Regions from separate parts of the Staphylococcus sp. CoH_129_LAB_1 genome, predicted to be linked through region 2. Evidence: riboswitches for the same ligand, from Rfam matches in the RefSeq annotation. Region 2 holds a riboswitch; each other region holds the start of a gene.
What was found. A riboswitch is a leader RNA that binds a small molecule or an ion and turns the genes downstream of it on or off. The one in region 2 is predicted to bind S-adenosylmethionine.

Region 1 (3,196 bases), on a different contig from region 2:
TGAATCATATAGAAAAAGACTTACAAAGATGACCATAAAGGTTATTCATGTAAGTCTTTTAATTTATATTATATTAATGATTAAATCCGCCTTCTTTGGCAATATCTTTTACTTCATTTCCAAATTTTTTGAAGTTTTCTTCAAAACGTTGTTTTAAGTCATTAGCTTGATGGCGATAAGCGTCAGGATCGTTCCAAGCATGGATTGGATTTAAAATCGTTTTAGGTACATCTTCCATTTCAATTGGTATACTTAAACCGAATATTTCATCTGTGGTAAATGTAGCTTGTTTTAGCTTACCAGAAATAGCTTGATCTACCATATAACGTGTATAATGTAAGCTGATACGACGTCCTATACCATATTTACCACCAGTCCATCCTGTGTTTACTAGATATACATCAACATCATGTTCATCAATTAGCTTACCAAGTAAATTTGCATATTTAGTAGGATGTAAAGGTAAGAATGGAGCGCCAAAGCACGTAGAAAATGATGGCTCAGGTTCTGTCACGCCACGTTCAGTGCCAGCTAATTTTGATGTAAAACCACTTAAGAAATGATACATTGCCTGTGATTTAGATAATTTAGCAATAGGTGGAAGCACGCCAAATGCATCTGCAGTTAAGAAAATAATTGTATTAGGATGTGCAGCTTTAGAAGGTAATACGATATTATCAATATGATGGATTGGATAAGCAGCACGTGTGTTTTCGGTATTTGTATTATCATCAAAATCAACATGACCACGTTCATCAACGATAGTATTTTCAAGAATAGTACCATATTTTATGGCATTATAAATTTGAGGTTCTTTTTCTTTAGATAAGTGAATTGCTTTTGCATAGCAACCACCTTCAATGTTGAAAATACCATTTTTGTTCCAACCATGTTCATCATCGCCGATTAATTTGCGATTTGAAGCTGCTGATAACGTTGTTTTTCCTGTCCCAGATAGTCCAAAGAACAGAGCAACATCACCTTTTTCTCCGACATTTGCAGAGCAATGCATACTCATAATATCTTGCATAGGTAATAAATAATTCATCACTGAAAAGATACCTTTTTTCATTTCTCCAGCGTATTCAGTACCACCAATTAAAATTACTTTATGTTTAAATGAAACAATAATAAACGTTTCGGAATTAGTACCGTCAACATCTGGATTGGCTTTAAAATGTGGGGCAGAAACGATAGTGAAATTTGGTTTAATATGACTTGCTTCCTCAACTGATTCAGGTCGGATAAACATATTTTGCGCAAATAAATTATGCCATGCAAGCTCATTGATGACTTTTAATTTTAGTTGTGAGTCTTTGTCACTTCCAGCATAGCCGTTAAAGACATATAGTTCATCTTTTTGATCTAAATAATCTAATACTTTATTGTATAAATTTAAAAATACTTCTTCATCAATAGGTTGATTAATGTCTCCCCAATCGATATTGTCTCGATATGAAGGTTCATTCACGATAAATTTATCTTTTGGTGAACGACCTGTATACTTACCTGTACTCATATTAATTGCGCCAAGTTCAGTGAGTTCACCTTCATTATTATTTAAAATTTTATAATAAAGCTGAGTAGTAGAAAGTTGAAATAAAGTCGTTTCTTTTTCTAATAAGTGTTTGATTTTAGGTGTTTCACTGTATGTATCTATTGACATACAACATCCCTCCAAATATGTTTTTATACTTATATGTAAGCCCTTACAATAAAATAGTATAACATATTGATTTAATTATTCCATTATAAATAAAAGGGCATTTAAAAAATCAAAATTGACAATTTTAAAGTAATTATGTAGTATAGATTTTAACGGATTCTCTTATCCTGAGCGGTGGAGGGACATGGACCCAATGAAGCCCAGCAACCTCTTTTTTTAAAGAAAGGTGCCAAACCGTTTGCAGACACAATATTTGTCTGAACGATAAGAGCGAATGGACGTTTAAGAGCCTTCTCTCTATCTAGATAGTTGAGAAGGCTCTTTTATTTTAAGCTCATTGTCAAAAGAGAATTTTCGTAAATATAGTTAAAAAGGAGCAAATCATGACTTATAATAAACGTTTATTTACATCAGAATCAGTGACAGAAGGGCATCCAGATAAAATTGCTGATCAAGTGTCTGATGCAATTTTAGATGAAATTTTAAAAGACGATCCTAATGCACGTGTTGCTTGTGAAACAACTGTAACAACAGGTATGGCTTTGATTTCTGGTGAAATTTCAACGTCTACATATGTAGATATTCCTAAAGTAGTCCGCGAAACAATTAAAAATATCGGATATACAAGGGCTAAATATGGTTACGATTATCAAACTATGGCTGTTTTAACAGCGATTGATGAGCAATCACCTGACATTGCACAAGGTGTAGATAAAGCACTTGAGTATCGCAATGATATATCTGAAAAAGAAATTGAAGCAACAGGTGCCGGAGACCAAGGTTTAATGTTTGGTTATGCAACAAATGAAACTGAAACATATATGCCACTTCCAATCTTTTTATCACATCAACTAGCGAAACGCTTATCCGATGTTCGTAAAGATGGTACCTTAAATTATTTACGTCCAGATGGTAAAGTTCAAGTAACAGTAGAATACGATGAAAATGATAAACCTAAACGTATTGATACGATTGTACTGTCTTCTCAACATGCTGAAGATATTGAGTTAGGTCAAATTCAAAAAGATATTAAGGATCATGTCATTTATCCGACTGTGCCTAATAGTTTGATTGATGATGAAACAAAATTCTTTATTAATCCAACTGGTCGATTTGTTATTGGAGGTCCTCAAGGAGACGCTGGTTTAACTGGAAGAAAAATTATCGTAGATACATATGGCGGTTATGCTCGTCATGGAGGTGGTTGTTTCAGTGGTAAAGATCCTACAAAAGTAGACCGTTCTGCCGCATATGCAGCAAGATATGTTGCAAAAAATATTGTAGCAGCTGGATTAGCTGAACAATGTGAAGTGCAATTAGCTTATGCAATTGGTGTAGCAGAACCTGTATCTATTGCTATTGATACATTTAAAACAGGGAAAGTTTCTGAAGCACAATTAGTTGAAGCGGTAAGAAATCACTTTGACTTAAGACCAGCAGGTATTATTAAAATGCTTGATTTAAAACATCCTATTTATAAACAAACAGCTGCATATGGACACTTTGGTCGTACTGATGTATTGTTACCAT
Region 2 (3,196 bases):
TTTGCTTTTTCTAAGATTTCAGCATGTGGTGCTGGTGAAGCACCTACAACGATTTTTTTATCTTTTTCGTCTCCGCCTTTACCACAAGCAGCTAATACAACTGTAAGTGTAAGTACTAATACTAAACTTAAAAGTTTTTTCATTTAATCTGTCCCCATTTCTATTATCGTTTATCAATTTTATTTGTAAGCCAATCCCCAATGAATTGGATTATAAATACAATAATTAAAATAAATACTGTTGAAACTAAAATGACATCATTTTGGTTACGAGTAAAACCAGTTAAGTACGCTAAGTTACCTAACCCACCTGCTCCAATTACACCGGCAATAGCAGTTGAACCAACTAAAGCGATAGCAGTTACTGTAATACCTGACACAAGTGCTGGCATTGCTTCTGGAAGCAATACTTTTCGAACGACTGTCCAAGTATTCGCACCCATAGACCATGCCGCTTCAATAACGCCTTTATCAATTTCTTTAAATGCGATTTCAACTAATCTTGCGTAGAACGGTGCAGCTCCAATGACTAATGCTGGCAGTGCTCCTGTTGGTCCACTAATTGTACCTAATAATACGCTTGTGAACGGAATTAATAACAAAATTAAAATAATAAATGGAATCGCACGGAACAAGTTCACTATAAATGAAACTACCGTATAGAAAATTTTAGCTCCAGGTGCATCACTTTTAGCTGATAAGAATAGTAACACGCCTAATATTAAACCAAAGATGAAAGCAAAAATGGTTGACACTATAGTCATATAAAGTGTTTCATAAATTGCTTGCCAAACTTCAGGCCATTGCACATTAGGCATGGTAATCATTTCATGGAAGATATCACCATATGATTTATCCATGTTTAATCACCTCCACATTCACGTGTTGATTATGTAATTCAGTTACGAATGAATTAAATCCATCGTCACTTATATGTGGAATGTGTACTATTAAAAATCCAACTGAACCTGTACGTGTATTTTTAATATTTGCTTCTAAAATATTTAATTCAATATTTTGCGTTCGTGTAATATCAGATACAATAGGTTGCGTTGTATTATTACCATTGAAATTCAATCTTATAATATAAGCATCTTTATTCAATGGTTCAAGATGTTTAATTGAATCTTCAAAGTCATCGTCTAAATCATCTTTGACGAAGCGTTTTGTCACCTCATGTTGAGGGTTTTCAAATACTTCATCGACTCTACCTTGTTCAATAACGCGACCATTTTCCATCACTGCAACTTCATCACATATGCGTCTAATCACTTGCATTTCATGTGTGATAATCACAATCGTTAGGCTTCTTTCTTCTTTTATTTTTAATAATAAATCTAAAATTTCATCCGTTGTTTGTGGATCTAGAGCACTTGTAGCTTCATCACATAATAAAACATTCGGATCATTCGCTAATGCACGAGCAATTCCAACTCTTTGTTTTTGTCCGCCTGATAACTCAGAAGGATAAGCTTTTTCACGGCCTTTCAATCCGACTAACTCTACAAGTTCTAAAGCTCTCTTTTTCGCTTCTGTACGAGATACTCCAGCTATTTCTAGTGGAAACATAATATTACTAATAACTGTACGCGACCATAACAAATTGAAATGTTGGAAAATCATACTTACTTTTTGTCGTTTTTTTCTCAAATCTGACTTAGAAAGTTTGTTAATATTGTCCCCATCTATAATGATATCTCCTGAAGTCGGTTCTTCTAGATTATTAAACATTCGAATTAACGTACTTTTACCAGCACCAGAGAATCCAATCACTCCAAAAATTGAGCCTGATTCTATATTCAAGTCAACGTGATCTACTGCTAGTACATCTTTGTTCTTTGTATGATAGCGTTTTACAACTTGATTTAACTCAATCACGTTAAGTGCCTCCCTTAAATTCCTTATGTAATTAAAAAATGCTTTCTCACCTAGAGAGATGAGAAAGCATTAAAATTATCTTTCTCTCATCTTTTAAAGTGTTTTACTTTATGTGAATTGGCACCATTTCTATTATAGACGGTTGCCGGGCTTCGTAGGGCACATCCCTCCACCTCTCTCGATAAGAGTTTTCGCACTATTTAATTAATTTATATCCTATCATTGTACTAATAATTCGTCAATCATTTTTTTAATTTTTCTAACAAATAAGGAACGGATTGAAATGCATAAATTCTATCTACTTCTTTATCCTTATTCATAATTAACAGTACAGGCACAGACATAATTTTATAGTCTTCACTAAAATGTTTATGGTAATTTAAATCAATTTTTTTAAGTGGTAATTGTTCGATGTCATTGGCAATATCTAACATGCGCTCTGAAATCTTACATGTCCCACACATAGGAGTATATCCAAATATTAAATGTCTATTTTTATCAAAGTTTTCTTTGATGTCTTCAATTTTAATAGAATTATTCATTCACAAGTACTAACCTTTCAGAACTTAAATTAGATATAAGTTTTTTCTCTTTTTTTACGTTAAATCCATATTTACTCAATACATGAGCAAGATAGTTTTTAGGACAACGCGCAACTTCACAATATGTTTTATCTACGTAGATATGTTCACTTTCACTTAAATGACGTTTAAACCATTTTCTAATTTTTTCGCCTTCATTATCTGAATCAGCAAGAATAAAGACCTGTTTTCCGTATAACGTTTCTATCATATCGTCTAATTTGTCGATACTCATTGTACCATGTGTACAAATAATATCTACAGGTTCAGCAATGACTTGTTGCACTTTCTTCTTATCAGATTTACCTTCAACAATGATAACTTTGTTTAAAATTGCCATGTTCATCCACCTTCTAAGTCGATATTAAACAATCATTTACTTTTTTCACAGTATTTATGAATATAAACACGATTTACAGATAATTAACATAATATAATAAAAAAACTCCTATGATTTAATATCAAGGAGTTTTAAAAAATTATTCGCCAATCATTTCAGAATATTGTTCAGCTGATAGTAATTCATCTAATTGACTTTCGTCACTTAATTCAACTTTTACCATCCATGCTTTTTCATAAGGTGATTCGTTAACAAATTCAGGACTATCTTCTAGTTCATCATTTGTTTCAACAATTTTACCAGATACAGGTGCATACAATTCAGATACTGTTTTTACTGATTCAACACTACCAAATGTATCCCCTTCATTAATTTCATCATCAACATCTGGTAATTCG
Region 3 (3,196 bases), on a different contig from region 2:
GGATGCACTTGGAAATGGGTCATAAGCGACTACCTTACTGTTATAACCTTTTGCAAAAATACTTGCTACAATCGAACCTATACGTCCAGTACCAATAACTGCAACAGTTAAATCACGAATAGATTGAGATAAAATAGAAGGTTCCCAACGAAAATCAAAGTCACGTACTTTATTTTGAATACGTTTTTGATACCTTACAATATTAATAGCTTGTGTAACAGCAAATTCAGCAATTGAACTTGGAGAATACGATGGTACATTTGAGATAATCATATCGTATTTTGTAGCTAATTCTAAATCATACGTATCAAATCCTGCACTACGTTGTGCGATTTGTTTAATACCATATTGTTTTAATTTCGCAAAAATCTCTTCTGAAATTGGATGCTGTTGTGATAACGATAGACCGTCAAATCCTTTTACAGTTTCAATTGTTTCCTCCGTTAACATTTCTTTGGTTAAATCAACATCAACATTGTTGTATTCAGCCCATTCTTCAATATACGGAATGTCTTCTTCTCTTACACTCATTATTTTTATTTTAGTCATACATTTTCACCTAATTTCATTATTTTAACTATTCTTGATACATATCTGCTAAATCTACTAATCTATTTGCCGCCTCTTCTAATGCATCATCATCTAATGCAAGTGATATTCGAACATAATACTTTCCATTTTCACCAAATGGGATGCCTGGCGCAACTAAAATTGATTTTTCTTTTAATAAATATTGTTCAAATGTTTCACTATCATAACCTGGAGGAGTACGTAGCCATGAATAGATTCCCCCCTTAGAGTGAACGAATGGCAGGTGTGCTTCACTTAATTTTGCTTCAAATTTATCTCGGCGTCTTTTAAATGTATCATTCTGCTCTTCTAAAAATTCATCATAATGATTGAGTGCATAAGCTGCTGCGTCTTGTAAGGCACCAAACATTCCAGCATTCGTATGTGTTTGATATTTTTTTAATGCTTGAATCATATCTTTATTTCCCACTGCAAACCCCACTCTGAAACCTGACATATTATATCCTTTTGAAAGTGAGAAAATTTCAATAGCAACATCTTTACCATGTTCTGAAGCAAGAATACTAGGATTTTTAGCATCAAACCCAAATGCACTATATGCAAAGTCATGTACAATCTTTGTCTTTGTACCTTTGAATCGTTCAATTGCTTCGTCAAATACTTCTTTTGTAGCCGTTGATCCCGTTGGATTATTAGGATACGTTAAATAAACAAGTGCTGTGTTGTTTAATACTTCCTTATCTACATTATCCCAATTTGGCAAATAATCTGGTGGGGCTAGATTTAATGGAACCGGATTGGCATCTGCGAGCATGACCCCTGCTAAATAATCTGTATATCCAGGATCAGGAAGTAACACATTTTCTTCAGGATTAACAACACATGTAGGTAAAGCTACCAATCCATTTTTTGTACCATATAAAATACATACTTCATCCTCTTTATCTAATGTCACGTTATACTGACGTTGATAAAAATTAACAATGGCTTCTTTAAATGATTCTTTCCCATGAAAAGCACCGTATTTTTGATTTTCAGGAATACGAATAGCTTCAGAAAAATGATCGATGATACCTTTAGGCGTTTCCCCATCTGGAATCCCTACTGCCATATTAATAAGCGGTAATGGGCCATGTTCTACTTTACGTCCCATCGTTTTTCCAAAATAACTATCAGGAATGGCTGCTAATCTTTTTGAAATAACCATATTATTCCTCCTTAAATAAAAAAGCTATATACCACTTTTTTGTGGCATATAGCTTCATGAGATATATGTCACTTATCTATGAGGTCATTTTACAGTCCTCTTGGAATTAGCACAGTACTTTATATTTATAAGGCCTGTTGCTGAAGTTTCATTGGGCCAAATCCCTTCACTTCTCTTGATAAGTTCTTGCATATTAATTAAGTTTTATTTTAACATTAGACTAATAATTGTCAATTTTCAGACTTATATTTTCTACTTCATATTTTTAATATCTTCTAACATAGCCTCTGCTGTTATTTTAGCACTTGTTAATACAATGGGTACACCGGCGCCTGGATGTGTACTTGCGCCTGCAAAATATAAATCTTTATAATCACGAGACACATTAGGCGGACGATAATAATTACTTTGTGTTAAAGTAAGCATTAATCCAAAAGCCGTACCGAATTTAGCATTATAACGTGCTTCAAAATCTAAGGGTGTAAAAATAGTTTCAGATACGATATCTTCACGCACTCCTTTAAGCGCTTCAATTGTTTCTATTTTTTTGTAAATTTCATTTTTAGTCTTTTCAATTATGGCTGGATTATTCCAATCAATTTGACCTGTTTTAAGCTCAGGTACTGGCATTAAAATGTACATACCTGTTTTTCCTTCAGGAGCCAATTCCTCATCTTCAACAGAGGGGAAATAAAGATATATAGAAGGATCTTTCGGCAATCTTCCTTCAAAAATATCGTCAATGTTTCCTCTAAAATCTTCAGCAAAAATCACATTATGCAAATGAACTTTATCTTTCAAATCTCTGTTTATTCCTGCATAAATTAAAAATGCAGAACATGAATAATCCATTTTATCTATCTTTATATGTATTAAGCAAGAAATTAAAAATATTATATTAAAAAAATAAAAAAAGGAGAACGACATTGTCGTCCTCCTTTTTTGATAACTCGATGTACTATCCAGTTATCTATTTAAATCTTACCACCAACCGTTAGCATTACGGAAAGCAATTGCTGCATCCCATGAACCGTAACGTGATTTAGCATAGTTAGCCATACCTTGAGTTTGTGTAGCTACTGAACCAGTACCCCAAGCTTCTTTAGTTTGACCTAAACCTCTGTAACCAATTGGGTTAACAGCATTTGGATTACCACCTGATTCAGGCATTACGATAGCGTTCCAAGCAGCTTCAGTACCACCATTAGCTAAGAATTGAGCTTTAACTGAACCACCAGTTGAAGCAGTTGAGTATGAAGTTGTTTTTGGTGCTGAATATGAAGTAGTACGAGCACTGTAGTTATTATAGCTAGAAGTTTCTTGTACTGGAGCTGAAACAGCTTTTACATTTGAAGTGCTAGCTTGATTATTTGAGCTTACTGATTGAGTTGAAGCTTGGTTGTATGAATCAGTGTAGTCAGTAGTTGATTGAACTGTATCAACACCACCAGTGTAAGT
Region 4 (3,196 bases), on a different contig from region 2:
TTTAGCGATACCTGATTCTGCATGAATACGTGTATCTTGAAGTCGATTAAAGTCACTATATGGACCATTTTTATACTCAACTTCGCCATTCTTATAAACTCTATACTCCCCACTACCTGTATTTAACTTGTTATGACTTATAATTTCAAAGTATTCTCCTTTGTCAACAGTACGACCAAATCGTTGTAGGTTTGGATTACCTCCACTATTAGATAATGCATCTGTAGCAATTTGTTTAGCATTTTCTTTAGTAACTAAATCGGCAGCATGTGCTTCTACAGAATGAGTCGTTGTAAGTAACATCGTACTTGTTAAAAGTATAGTTGCAATAAGAGAAACTTTCTTCATAATGAAAACCCCATTTCATTCATGATCAATTACAACTAGAGTGTAGCATTTAAATAGAGCAGAAATAGGATTTTAAAAAAAATCATAATAAATCTTTAACTTAACTTAAAGAATAAACCTTTTGTAAAAATTAAATAAATATTTCCAAATCATTTATTTAAAAAGTTAATATTGTTTTTTAGAAAAATATGAAATAGCGAAAGCCATTAAAATTGTAAAAATAATGTGAGCTATCATCCATAATCCATATTCACTCCAACTAAAATGGAAGAATGATCGTTTTGCTATAATGATAAGTGAAGGGTAAAGAGAGGCAAAAACGAGCATTAATAAGAAATAGCTTACTTTATATAATGATTTAAATACGTGATAAATAAGCAAGAAAATAAAATATATTAACCATCCTATAAAGATATGAATGGCTAGTTCTAATAGTAAAGGAGTTTTACTTGGATCAATTAAGAAATCGATATTAATTAATAATAAAGTAAGATGCGTCGATTGAGCTAAGATATCCATGATAACCATTGTGATTAATAAAATGATACTAATGACTAAAGCACTGATAAAATGATAAACATAACGAATCATAGTATTCCTCCTTTGATTATAAATATGATAAGAGTATTCCCGTAAAGAAAGCATTCAACACTTTCTAAATATTTAGAATAGTTTAAATATTATATTGACTTATATTTAAACTAATGATAAATTAATGATAATTCAATAAACTATAAACTCTTATCAAGAGTGGTGGAGGGATGTGCCCTATGAAGCCCGGCAACCGTTATTTTATGACATGGTGCTAATTCACATAAAGTAAATCATATACTTTAGAAGATGAGAGAAAGTGTATCAATGCTTTCTCTTAATAGTAGAAAGTATTTTTTTATGTCTTTACATATCTATAAGAGAAAAAGAATATTGAAAATTGATAAAAGGATTGATACATATGAAAAAATGGATAGGTATATTTAGTATCGTATTAGTAGTATTCACTTTAACAGCATGTGGAAAAGAAAAAGAGGATAGCAAGAAAATAACTGTCGCAGCGTCACCAGCACCTCATGGTGATGTATTGAAAAAAGCTAAAGAAGAGATGAAGAAAAAAGGTTATGATTTAGAAGTTAAGGAAGTTAATGATTATAAAGTGCCTAATAAATTGCTAGATAAAGGTGATGTAGATGCTAACTTCTTCCAACATGTTCCATACTTAAATGCTGAAAAGAAAAGTCATGGGTACAAGATTGAAGAGTTAGGCAAAGTATTTACGACCCCTATGGGTGTATACAGTAAAAAATATAAACACTTAAAAGATATTCCAGATGGATCAACGATTTATGTTTCTAATAATCCGGCAGAAGAAGGACGATTTTTATCATTCTTTGTTGACGAAGGATTAATAAAGTTGAAAAAAGGCGTTAAAATCGAAAATGCAAAATTTGAAGATATTGCTGAAAATAAAAAACATTTAAAATTTAATCATCAGCAAGGTGCAGAATTCTTACCAAAAACATATAAGAATGGTGAAGGCGCTGCAGTGATTATGAATTCAAACTATGCGCTTGATAATGGTTTAAAACCATCTAAAGATGCTATTGTTATGGAAGGTAAATCATCACCATTTGCGAATACTATTGCCGTTCAAGAAGGTCATAAAGATGATAAAAAATTCCAAACATTATTAAAAGTTATGCAATCTAAAGAAATTAAAGAGTATATTAAAAAAGAATATGGCGATGATGTTATTCCATATGAAAACAAATAAATCATAAAAGGTCTCTATTAGAGGCCTTTTATGATTTATATTTATCATTGTATAAAAGATAGAAAAAATATATTTTAATTTTTCTGAAAATATTTACAAATCTGACAATTATTAGTAAGATATTGATTATTATCATAGAAGTAAAGTCAATAATAAACAGTGTAGATTATTGATGTTGTGGGAGAGGATGAGTCAATTTGAGTAAAGCAGAGGACATGATAAAAGAAGATAGTAAGTATTTTGCTACATCAGGACGTATTAAATATTATCCACTAGTGATTGACCACGGGCATGGAGCTACATTAGTAGATGTAGATGGAAAAGAATATATTGATTTGTTGTCTAGTGCTAGTTCACAAAACGTTGGACATGCACCAAAAAAAGTGACAGAAGCAATAAAAAAACAGGTAGATCAATTCATCCATTATACGCCCGCATACATGTATCACGAGCCTTTAGTAAGACTCGCTAAAAAGTTATGTGATATTGCACCAGGAAACTATGAAAAACGTGTTACATTTGGTTTGAGTGGTTCGGATGCTAATGATGGAATAATTAAATTTGCACGTGCTTATACAGGACGGCCATATATCATTAGTTTTACAAATGCCTATCATGGATCTACATTTGGATCGCTATCAATGTCTACTATCAGTTTGAATATGCGTAAACATTATGGACCGTTATTAAATGGATTTTATCATATACCATTTCCAGATAAATACAGAGGAATGTTTGAACAATCCAAGCCAAATACTATTGAAGAATATTTAGCACCATTAAAAGATATGTTTGCGAAGTATGTTCCAGCTGAAGAAGTAGCTTGTATTGTATTAGAAACGATTCAAGGAGATGGAGGATTACTAGAACCAGTAGAAGGATACTTTGAAGCACTGGAAGCCTTATGTCGTAAACATGGTATTTTAATTGCCGTTGACGATATTCAACAAGGATTAGGACGGACAGGTTCTTGGAGTTCCGTGACTCACTTTAACTTTACACCAGATATCATTACATTTGGTAAATCATTAGCAGGCGGATTACCAATGTCAGCAATTGTAGGTCGAAAAGAAATTATTG

Region 1: it holds a riboswitch for S-adenosylmethionine, as region 2 does, so the genes downstream of both, metK (methionine adenosyltransferase) here and AC2FB1_RS07705 (methionine ABC transporter ATP-binding protein) in region 2, are expected to answer to the same signal.
Region 3: it holds a riboswitch for S-adenosylmethionine, as region 2 does, so the genes downstream of both, AC2FB1_RS09520 (aminotransferase class I/II-fold pyridoxal phosphate-dependent enzyme) here and AC2FB1_RS07705 (methionine ABC transporter ATP-binding protein) in region 2, are expected to answer to the same signal.
Region 4: it holds a riboswitch for S-adenosylmethionine, as region 2 does, so the genes downstream of both, AC2FB1_RS09605 (MetQ/NlpA family ABC transporter substrate-binding protein) here and AC2FB1_RS07705 (methionine ABC transporter ATP-binding protein) in region 2, are expected to answer to the same signal.

What each region holds. Positions count from the first base shown of each region.
Region 1 covers NZ_JBXWKZ010000043.1:7,698-10,893, reverse strand. Annotated here, with positions in the region: gene AC2FB1_RS10485 (alpha/beta hydrolase family protein) at 1-32, shown strand, start outside; gene pckA (phosphoenolpyruvate carboxykinase (ATP)) at 74-1,666, opposite strand; SAM riboswitch class I at 1,826-1,937, shown strand; gene metK (methionine adenosyltransferase) at 2,050-3,196, shown strand, end outside.
Region 2 covers NZ_JBXWKZ010000023.1:3,770-6,965, reverse strand. Annotated here, with positions in the region: gene AC2FB1_RS07715 (MetQ/NlpA family ABC transporter substrate-binding protein) at 1-143, opposite strand, end outside; gene AC2FB1_RS07710 (methionine ABC transporter permease) at 164-859, opposite strand; gene AC2FB1_RS07705 (methionine ABC transporter ATP-binding protein) at 852-1,877, opposite strand; SAM riboswitch class I at 1,961-2,065, opposite strand; gene AC2FB1_RS07700 (thioredoxin family protein) at 2,120-2,419, opposite strand; gene AC2FB1_RS07695 (toprim domain-containing protein) at 2,412-2,798, opposite strand; gene gcvH (glycine cleavage system protein GcvH) at 2,938-3,196, opposite strand, start outside.
Region 3 covers NZ_JBXWKZ010000034.1:3,549-6,744, forward strand. Annotated here, with positions in the region: gene AC2FB1_RS09515 (D-lactate dehydrogenase) at 1-549, opposite strand, end outside; gene AC2FB1_RS09520 (aminotransferase class I/II-fold pyridoxal phosphate-dependent enzyme) at 578-1,738, opposite strand; SAM riboswitch class I at 1,808-1,923, opposite strand; partial or broken gene AC2FB1_RS09525 (phytoene desaturase family protein) at 1,991-2,602, opposite strand; gene AC2FB1_RS09530 (aggregation-promoting factor C-terminal-like domain-containing protein) at 2,720-3,196, opposite strand, start outside.
Region 4 covers NZ_JBXWKZ010000034.1:21,832-25,027, reverse strand. Annotated here, with positions in the region: gene AC2FB1_RS09615 (cell surface protein) at 1-348, opposite strand, end outside; gene AC2FB1_RS09610 (hypothetical protein) at 514-939, opposite strand; SAM riboswitch class I at 1,087-1,195, shown strand; gene AC2FB1_RS09605 (MetQ/NlpA family ABC transporter substrate-binding protein) at 1,301-2,116, shown strand; gene AC2FB1_RS09600 (aspartate aminotransferase family protein) at 2,314-3,196, shown strand, end outside.